2 regions of the Cupriavidus sp. 01L46 genome follow, and region 2 is predicted to be linked to the other one. Evidence: riboswitches for the same ligand, from Rfam matches in the RefSeq annotation. Region 2 holds a riboswitch; the other holds the start of a gene.
The links. A riboswitch is a leader RNA that binds a small molecule or an ion and turns the genes downstream of it on or off. The one in region 2 is predicted to bind cobalamin.

Region 1: another riboswitch for cobalamin. It lies ahead of AC1DS3_RS31100 (TonB-dependent receptor plug domain-containing protein); the one in region 2 lies ahead of AC1DS3_RS04895 (TonB-dependent receptor).

What each region holds. Positions count from the first base shown of each region.
Region 1 is NZ_JBFTSF010000273.1:129-4,011, reverse strand. It holds gene AC1DS3_RS31105 (FecCD family ABC transporter permease) at 1-676, opposite strand, end outside; gene AC1DS3_RS31100 (TonB-dependent receptor plug domain-containing protein) at 698-2,650, opposite strand; cobalamin riboswitch at 2,749-2,993, opposite strand; gene AC1DS3_RS31095 (hypothetical protein) at 3,202-3,519, shown strand; gene AC1DS3_RS31090 (cell division protein ZapA) at 3,516-3,857, shown strand.
Region 2 is NZ_JBFTSF010000016.1:2,188-8,600, reverse strand. It holds gene AC1DS3_RS04900 (methyl-accepting chemotaxis protein) at 1-1,217, opposite strand, end outside; cobalamin riboswitch at 1,522-1,779, shown strand; gene AC1DS3_RS04895 (TonB-dependent receptor) at 1,905-4,163, shown strand; gene AC1DS3_RS04890 (PepSY domain-containing protein) at 4,171-5,685, shown strand; gene AC1DS3_RS04885 (HoxN/HupN/NixA family nickel/cobalt transporter) at 5,739-6,413, shown strand, end outside.

The sequences.
Region 1 (3,883 bases), on a different contig from region 2:
CGGTCTCGCCCATCAGCATGGCATTGAGCGAGCGCGCCATCGGCATGGCCAGCAGCACGGCCAGCGCCAGCGCACCCAGCGCAAGGCCATAGCTGGCGGTGCCGCCCAGGTCGCCGGTCAGCCAGAACAGCATGCCGCGCAAACGGGCCTCGGGCGCCACGCTCAGGATCAGGGTAATCAGCGCGCCCCAACCGGCGGCCAGGATCACGCCGGTCAGCAGCAGGCGCGAGCCGGCCTCATGGTGCCCGCCCTGCACCTGCGGATGCAGCAGGTCGCGCCGCGCCAGCGTGGCCACCAGCACCATCGAGAACAGCGCGCCGCCGGCCGCGCCGGCCTGCACCGTCCACAGTGGCCACATCATCAGCATGGCGGTGAGCGCACCGGTGGCCGCGCCGCCCGATACGCCGAGCACATAGGGCTCGGCCAGCGGATTGCGCAGCAGCACCTGCATCAGCGCGCCGGTCAGCGCCAGCAGGCCACCGCACGCGAACGCCGCTGCCGCGCGCGGCAGCCGCAGCTCACGCACGATGGCGCCGGCGGTATCGTCGGCGCCGCCGGACAGCGCCTGCCAGACCTGCGCACCCGACAGCGGCACGCTGCCCATCGCCAACGACAGCAGGAACACCGCCACGCCGGCGGCGGCAAGCATCAGCCAGACGGCTAGCGCGCGGCGCATGTCAGGCAACCATCCTCATTGTCATTTCTGACGCCAGCCCAGCGTGACAAAGCCGGCGCGTCCCTGCGTGTTGAAGGGATAGGCGAGCTGGTAATTCTTGTCGAACAGGTTTTCCACACGGGCGGCCACGAACCATTGCTTGTCGATGTTATAGCGGGCATTGAGGTTGACGATACCGTATCCGCCGAGCGTGCGCGAGCCACTATCCATGCGCGTCGAGGAGATGATCCACTCGCCGCCCAGGCGGAAGTCGCCAAACTGGCGGCCCACGTCGAAGGCGGCATGGCGGCGTGCGCGGCGCAGCAACTGCGTATTGCTCTGCTCATCCACCGGGTTCTGGAAGGTGATGCTGGCGCCCACGTCGGTGCCCATCAGCTTGGCGCGCCAGGAGGCTTCGATGCCTTGCACCTTGGCCTTGTTGACATTCTGCGCCAGGTACAGGCCGTTGGGCTGCAGCGCCGAGGTMATCAGGTTGTCGTAGCGGGTCTCGAACGCGGTCACGCGCAGCAGGCCGGCGGCATCGGTGTTGTACTGCGCGCCCAGCTCGACCGACTTGGCGCGCTCGGGCTTGATGCCCCGCTGGCCGTAGCCAGGATAGTAGAGCTCGTTGAACGTCGGCGCGCGGAAGGCATTGCTGGCGTTGGCGATCAGCTTGAACGCATTGGTCAAGTTATAGCCGTAGCCGGCGAAGTAGCTGGCCTGGCTGCCGAAGTCCGAGTAATGGTCGTTGCGCACGTTGAGCTGCAACTGATGCTTGCCCAGGCGTCCGTCGTAGCCGCCAAACACCGAGGTCACGTTGCGGTTGGGCGCGGCATAGGTGCTGGAATCGAACTCCTGCTGCAGGTATTCGGTGCCGAACAGCAAGGTGTGCGTGGGTGCCAGCGCGTATTCGTTCTGCCAGGTGTACTGGCGGTTACGTGTATTGAAGCGGCTGTCGAACAGGCCGTTCTTGGTGTTCTCGCTGCGATCCTCGCTCTGGGCCACCTTGAAGTGCGTGCTCCAGTCCCGGGTAATCTTGCCGTTGACGAAGGCGGATACCGTGTACAGCTCGCTGTTCATCCACCAGACATCGGTCGGCTTGCCCACCGTGCTGTCGTAGGAGAGCTTGCTCTTCGAATAGTAAGCGGTGACGCCGGCGTCCCAGTCGCTGGTGAAGCGATGCTTGACCTGGCCCGATACGCTCTTGTTGTCGTAGGGGTTGTCGTTGGGGTTGGCCTTGGGCTGCTGCTTGGTGTTGATCGCCGAGAAGCCGTCGGTCTTGATGGCCGAGCCGGTGATATTGAACGACGTGTCGCCGATCTGGCCGCCGTAGCCCACCGTGCCCTGGCGCGTATTGTTGCTGCCGTACTCGATCTGCGCGTTGGCCGCCGGGGCCTGGCCCGCGCCGCTCTTGGTGAAGATCTGCACCACGCCGCCGATCGCATCCGAGCCGTACAGCGCGGAGACGTTGCCCCGCACGATCTCGATGTGGTCGATCTGATCGGGCAGGATGTTCGACAACTGGGCCGTGCCGCTGCTGGCCGACGAGACACGCACGCCGTCGATCAGGATCAGCGTCTGGTTGCTGTTGGCCCCGCGCATGAACAGGGTGGTATTGGAACCCAGGCCGCCATTGGCGGCAAACTCCACGCCGGCTTGCGTGCGCAGCAGCGAGCGTAGATCAATCGCCTGCGAGTTGACGATGTCCTGCCGGGTCACCACGGTCGTGTGCGGCAGCGCTTCGGTGATCGGCTGGGGAGTGCGATTGGCACTGACCACCACCGGCGTGAGCTGCGCGTCGGCGGCCGGCTGCACGGCGGCGGCCTCGCTGGCCTGGGCCATGGCGGCGCCGGGCGCGCACACGGCGAGCAGGGCCAGCAAGGCGACAGGCGTGGCACAGACTTGTCGGGAGACAGAAACGGAAACAGAAACGGGGGCGGTGGCGGGGCGCGCCGGCAATGCCGGACGGCTCGACCTGTAAGACGATGAGCGCATGATGCGGATTGTGGGAGAGAGCTGCCTGGTCCGTTCCCCCGCGGACCGTCTGGCGACGAAGCGCGCCGCTGGCTTGCGCGGCAAAAAGCAGCGGAGGGCGGCGCACTCTCGTTCAGGCCGGTATCCGGGCTGACGACACCAGTCCGACCGCCTTCCCGAACCTTGCGGTTCAGTGGCTGAGTGGTCGGCCTTGCGATCTTGCGATCACGGTCGCTTACCGTTGCGGGGGCAGCACAGGTTGGCTCGGCCCTGCCCTGGCGGCGGTGGCTGGCTCCCTGTTTCCCGTTGAACTGCAACCCTGTAGTGAATAGGATTACGAGCACCTGGAACGTGCGCGAGTGTAGGCAGTTTCGAGGCAAGCGTCAATGCCGCGGCAAAACGGGGGGAAAGCGCCTGGAAACAGGCATAAAGCCGCCGCCACGGATGCCGTTAAACGACGATGCATGCAACTTCGGCGCGCAGGCCCGGTCACACACGTCTGCGTTCGCCGTCCGCACGATAGCGCTTGGGCTAAAATCCCAGAACCCGAGACCCTAGATATGACAGGCTCTATGCTCACCGAACTCGAACAACTCGCCGCCAAGATCGGGCGTGTGCTGCACCATGCCGATACCCTGGCGGCGGAGAACCAGCGGCTGCGGGAGGAGATCGAACGCCTGCAGGCCGACGCCAGCCAGCTGCGCGGCGACCGTGAAGCCATGGCCGCCGACCGCGAGCTGCTCAATATCAAGATCGAGGAAGCGCAGCTGCGCATCCAGTCGATCCTGGACAAGCTGCCCACCGCCAGCGACGCCCGCCAGCTCGACCTGCTGGGCGAAGGCGATGCGGCCAGCCGCGCCGAACAGAAGGCACCCGGAGAAAACGCATGAGCAATAAGCAAGTCGAAGTGATCATTGCCGGCCAGTCCTACCGGTTCGCCATTGCCGCCGACAACGAGGCCGCGCTGCTGGAGGCCGTGGCACTGGTAGACGGCCAGATGACGCGGCTCAAGGGCGGGGTATCCGCCAAGGGCGTGGAACGCGTTGCCGTGATGGCCGCGATCAGCATCGCCTCGGACCTGCTCTCGCTCAAGCGCAAGCAGCAAGAAGATGGCGCGATTCCCGTTGATGCAGTGCGTGCGCGCATTCGCGAGCTGAACGAACGCGCGGACGAAGCCCTGCGCCAGTACGCGCATGTGGGCACCAATTCGCCCGTGCCGCGCAACTGATGTCCTGCCCTGCGCCGGCGGTGTAC
Region 2 (6,413 bases):
TGCGCCAGGTTGCGCACCTCGCCAGCCACCACCGCAAACCCGCGTCCTTGCTCGCCGGCGCGCGCGGCTTCCACCGCGGCGTTAAGCGCCAGGATATTGGTCTGGAACGCAATGCCGTCGATCACGCCGATGATGTCGTTGATCTTGCGCGAGCTGGCGGTGATGCCGCGCATCTTGTCCACCACCTGGCTGACCACGCTGCCGCCCTGCTGCGCGATCTGCGAGGCGTCGGACACATACTGGCTGGCCTCCTTGGCGTTGTCGGCATTCTGGCGCACCGTCGCGGTGATCTGCTCCATGCTGGCGGCAGTCTGCTGCAGCGAGGCCGCCTGCTGCTCGGTGCGGCTCGACAGGTCGCTATTGCCCGAAGCGATCTCCTGGGCCGCCGAGGTGATGGAATCGGCCGATTGCTGGATGCCCGCCACCGTGCCGGCGAGCTGGTCGCGCATATGGCCAATGGCGTACATCAGGCTGGAGCGGTCGTCCGGGTGAGTTTCGACGCGCGCCGTGAGGTCGCCGCTGGCCATGCGCAAGGCAAGGGCCGCGGCGGTAGCGGGCTCGCCGCCCACCGAGCTCTGGATGCTGCGGATCAGCAGCGTAGCCACCGCGGAAATCACAATGCCCAGCAGCACCAGCAGCCCCAGCGATTGATAGAGCGAGGCGCGGAACTGCGCTTGCACGTCATCCATATACGTGCCGGCGACCAGATCCCAGCCCCACGGCTTGAAGCGCGCCACGTAGCCGATCTTGGGGCTGGGCTGGTCGCTGCCCGGCTTGGGCCACCAGTAGTCCAGGTGGCCCGCGCCGTCGGCCGACGCGCCGCGGGCCGCGATATCGGCGTACAAGGCGTTGCCCTTGGCGTCCTTGAAGTCGCTCATGTTCTTGCCGTTGAGCTTGGCGTTGATGGGATGCATCAACAGCACGGAATCCGCGCCGACGATGGTGATGTAGCCATCCTTGCCATAACGCTGTGCGGCGACGCGGGCCGTGGCCTGGGCCTTGGCATCGGCCTCGGACATCTTGCCCTGGCGCGCTTGCTCGGCATAGTCGCGCACCAGCGAGAGCGACATGTCGACGATATTAGCCAGCTCGCTGCGGCGATCGGCCATTTGCAGCTGGCGGGTCTGGAAGGCATGCATCACGGTCAGCAACAGCAGGCCGAGCCAGGCCAGCACAAGGGGAATCCACAGCTTTTTTCGCAGGGTCAGACGATTCATGGCACTCGCTTCTCGGGGCAATCGCCAGTCATGCAGGAGGCATGCGGCATCTCCGGATATCGGAGCCGGGCTCGCCTTCTTTAGCGAAAGGCGCGGCAGGACGGCACGAAAGGCCTCGAAGCGCAGAAAATGCCGCATGAAGCACCAAAATGGCGACAGGTTGCGCCAGGCTGAAACGCCAGCGCACTCGCACGGTGCAAAGAAAACGCCTGCCATCCGCCCCCGAAAGCAGCGCAAATACGGCTACAATGCGCCTCGCATTCCACCCAGCAATTGCAATTGACTTGCAATTGCCTTGCAAGTGGACTGCCAAGGGTTCGAAGGTGCCTCCGGCGCGCAGCGCGCGGCGGGGGTTAAACGGGAAACAGGTGCGCCGCCGGCCATGCCGCGGCTAATCCTGTGCTGCCCCCGCAACGGTCAGCAGGTACAAAGGTGTCACGCCGCGCCAACAGGCCGCGGCAGCCACTGCGCATCATCGCGCGGGAAGGCGGCACCCCGGACGCGCCCCAGCGGCAGGCGTCCCCCTGCAAGCCCGGATACCGGCCTTCGACCSATCACCGGGGCTGCGGACGGGCGGCCAGGCGTGAGACGGCTGGCCACGCGTCTGGCAGTCACTGCGCGCTCGTCCGCGGCTGGTTCGTTTATTGCCGCCGGGCGGGGTCGCCCGCGGCCAATGATGGAAAGTTCATGTCCGCGCGCCCTCGCATTGCCCGTACCGCCTCGCCGGCGGCCGTCACGCCACGCAAATGTCGTCATGCGCCCAAGCCGCGCCAGCTCGCGCATCGTTGCGCGCTCGCGCTATCGCTGGGGGCCTTCGCCGGCCTCGGCGCCGATGCCGCCTGGGCGGCGGACGATGCGCAACCTTCGGAGCGAGCGCAATCGCAGCCGTCGCGCGGCAGCACGATGCTACCGGCGGTGGTAGTCAGCAGCGCCTCGCAGCCGCCCGGGCTCGCGCTGTCCGAGCCCACCAGCACCGGCAGCCGCCTTGGCCTGACCCCGCTGGAAACGCCCGCTAGCGTGGAAGTCCTGTCCGGCGACACCATTCGCGAACGCGGCGATTTGTCGCTGCGCGAGGCCGTGACCCGCGCCACCGGCATCACGTCCAATGGCGCGCCCGGCAACGGCGGCACGGCGCTCGCGGCACGCGGCTTCGCAGGCCAAGGCTCGGTGATGCAGTTGTACGATGGCACGCGCCTCTACGTGGCCTCCGGCACCGTCACCTTCCCCTTCGATACCTGGTCCGTGGACCGCATCGAAGTGCTGCGCGGCGCGGCCTCGGTCATGGTTGGCGAAGGCGCGATCGGCGGCGTGGTCAACGTGATCCCCAAGAAGCCGATACGCGCGCCGATCGCCAACGAGCTGCAGCTCACCGGCGGCACGCAAAGAACAGCACGCGCGGCGTTCGACAGCGGCGGCGCAGTCAACGAGACGCTCTCCTACCGCTTCAACGCCAGCTATAACCGCTCCGGCGGCTGGGTGGACCGGGGCGACTCGCGCAGCCTGGCGGTGTCGGCCGCGGTGCGGCTAGACGTATCGCCCGAGTTCAACCTGACGCTGTCCTATGACGATGCCGACCAGCACCCGATGCAATACCTGGGCACGCCGCTGGCGGGCGGCGGCCTGGACACCTCGCTGCGCAAGAAGAACTACAACGTTGGCGATGCCGACATCACCTACCGCGACCGCTGGACCCGGCTCGCGGCGCAGTGGCAGCCCAACGAGCGGGTCACGGTGCGCAACCAGTTCTACTACCTCACCAGCCAGCGCCACTGGCGCGACGCCGAGTCCTATACCTTCCTGCCCGCGACGGGCCAGGTGCGCCGCACCGACTACCTGGAGATCCTGCACGACCAGGAACAGGTGGGCAACCGCGCCGACCTGAAGATCGATGGCCAGTTGTTCGGCATGGCCAATACCGCCATGGTGGGGTTCGACGTTAACCGCATCAACTACACCAATAGCAGCAACTCGCCCTATGGCGGCGCATCCACGGTCAATGCCTACCAGTTCGACCCGGGCCAGTTCTTCAGCCCGCCAGGCGTTGTCACGTCGCCGCGCTTTCGCACCCACACCACGCAAGCCGCGCTGTTTGGCGAGGACCGCCTCAAGCTGACCCGGGAATGGTCGGTGATTGGCGGCGTGCGGCTGGACCATGCCCAGCTGGAACGCGGCAACCTGCTCACGGGCGACGACTGGACCCGCAGCTTCAACAACGTCACGTGGCGCGCGGGCACCGTCTACGCATTCACGCCAGCCCTGTCGGTGTATGCGCAGTACGCCACCGCCACCGATCCGCTGAACGCACTGATCTCCACCTCGGACGCACAGAAGGATTTCAAGCTGGCCGCCGGGCGGCAGATCGAAGCCGGGGTCAAGCAATCGTTCTGGAACCAGCGCGGCGAGTGGACTTTTGCCGCCTACCAGATCGTCAAGAAGAACCTGCTGACACGCGACGCCAACAACCCGGCGTTGGCGGTGCAGGTGGGCGAGCAATCCTCGCGCGGGCTGGAGGCCTCGGTCAGCGTGGAACTCATGCGCGGGTTGCGGTTGGAAGCCAACGGCACCGTGCTGCGCGCCCGCTACGACAACTTCGCGGAAAGCGTGAACGGCGCGCTGGTCTCGCGCAATGGCAATGTGCCCACCAGCGTTGCGCAGCAGGCGGCCAACCTGTGGCTGACGTGGGCCTTCGCACCGCAGTGGCAGGTAGGCAGCGGCCTGCGCTACGTGGGCAAGCGCTACACCAACAACGCCAATACCACCACCATGCCGTCGTACACGGCGGTGGATGCCTCGCTGCAATGGCGCGTATCGCGCAAGACGGCGCTGACGCTGCGCGTGTACAACCTGTTCAACCGCGACTACGCCGAATCCTCCGGCAACAGCGGCAGCCAGTGGCTGCTGGGCCGGCCGCGCGCGGCCGAGCTGTCGGCCAACTTCTACTTCTAGGCCCGGCATGGCAAGCACACCCCTGTCCTGGCGTGAAGCGTGCTGGCGCTTCACGCGCCGCTGGCTCTACCTGGTGCACCGCTGGGCCGGGATCGCGGGCTGCCTGCTGATCGCCATGTGGTTTCTCTCGGGATTGGTCATGATGTACGTGGCCTTTCCCGCGCTAACCGACGCCGAGCGCCACGCGGGGCTCCCGCCGCTGGACCTGCCCGGGGTAAGGATCACGCCGGATGCCGCGATGGCCAGCGCGGGCCTCACCCGCTTTCCGCGCAGCCTGCGCCTGGAGATGATGGGCGCGCACCCGGTCTACCGGATGATCGACTGGAACGGCAAGCCTTACACCGTCTCCGCCCGCGACGCGGCGCGCATCGAGCAGGTGGATGCCGTCGCCGCGCAAGCTATCGCCCGCCGTTTCTCCGGTGCGGCGGGCGCGCGCTGGGTGGAAACCGCGGAGCGCGACCAGTGGACCGTGCCCAACGGGCTCAATCCCTGGCGGCCGCTGCATCGCATTGCGCTGGACGATGCGGCCGGCTCCGAGCTGTACGTGTCTGCCAGGACCGGCGAGGTGATGCGCGACACGAGCCGCGCCGAACGGTTCTGGAACTGGCTCGGCTCGGTGCCGCACTGGCTGTACTTCACGCCGGTGCGGGCCGACCCGCCGCTATGGCGGCAGGTCGTGCTGTGGACCTCCGGCGTGTGCATTGCCGTGGCCGTCAGCGGCGTCTGGATAGGCTGGCTGCGGCTGCGCGTGCGCCGCCGGTTTGCGCATGGCAGCGCCCGCGGCACCTCGCCCTATCACGGCTGGATGGCCTGGCACCATATCGCCGGGCTGGCCGCATCGCTGTTCCTGCTGGCGTGGCTGGCCAGCGGCTGGCTGTCGGTCAACCCCAACCAGTGGTTTGCGGGGCGGGCGTTTGCGCAGCCAGCGCTGGAACGCTACGCCGGGGCAACCCTGCCGCACTTCCCCGCCGGCGATGGCGCGACGCTGGCGGGTCTGCTGTCCAACACCGCCGTGCCCCCAAGGGAAATCAAGCTGGCCTGGCAGGCCGGCGTGCCGGTCATGCTGGTGGCGACCGCGGCCACGACGCAAGCCTATCGCGCCGACACCGGCGCGCCGCTGGCGCTCACGGCCGCGGCACTGGCCCAGGCAGCCGCGCGGCTGATGCCGGACGCCACCGTCGCCGGCCACGACCTGCTGCACGAGGATGACGCCTACTGGTACAGCCACCACCAGCCGCGCAAGCTGCCGGTGCTGCGCGTGCGCTTTGACGACGATGGCGCGACGTGGGCGTACATCGACCCGGACACCGGCAACCTGCTGGGCCGCAGCGACCGCAGCCGCCGCGCCTACCGATGGCTGTTCCATGCCGCGCACAGCTGGGACTTTGGCTGGCTAGTGCGCCATCGCCCAGCCTGGGACGCAACGGTCTGGTTGCTTTCGGTTGCCGGGCTGGTAGTCTGCGTCAGTGGCGTGGTGATTGGCTGGCGCAGGTTGTTTCGCGGGCGCCGCCGGCGGGCATGAGTCCCGGCCTGGCGTCCATCCACTCAGAATCCCCGATCTTTCACGGACCGCTCATGTTCCGCTTTCTAGCCAGCATCTTCAACGACCAAGACGCCGACGTGCGCCGCAAGGTCATTGCGCTCTATGTCTTCCTGATCGCCGCCAACGTGGGGGCATGGCTGTGGGCACTGGCAGCGTTCCGCGACCACCCCATGCTGCTGGCGTCCGCCGTGCTGGCCTACACGCTCGGTCTGCGCCACGCCGTTGACGCCGACCATATCGCCGCCATCGACAACGTCACGCGCAAGCTGATGCAGGAAGGCAAGCGTCCGGTGACGGTCGGCTTCTTCTTCTCGCTCGGCCACTCCACCGTGGTCACGCTGATGTCGATCGGCATCGCGGTTGCCGCCGCCGCGCTGCAAACACGCTTCGCCGACATGAAAGCCGTGGGCGGCATGATTGGCACCAGCGTCTCCGCGCTGTTCCTGTTCCTGCTGGCCTTCTTCAACCTGCTGATCCTGATCTCCGTGTGGCGTGCCTTCCGCGCGGTCAAGCGCGGCGAAGCGCTCAAGGAGCAGGACCTGGACCTGCTGCTGAACAACCGCGGCGTGCTCTCGCGGCTGTTCCGCCCGCTGTTCCGGCTGGCCAGCCGCAGTTGGCATCTGTTCCCGATGGGGCTGCTGTTTGGCCTCGGCTTCGACACCGCGACCGAGGTCGCGCTGTTCGGCCTGTCCGCCGCTGAAGCCGCC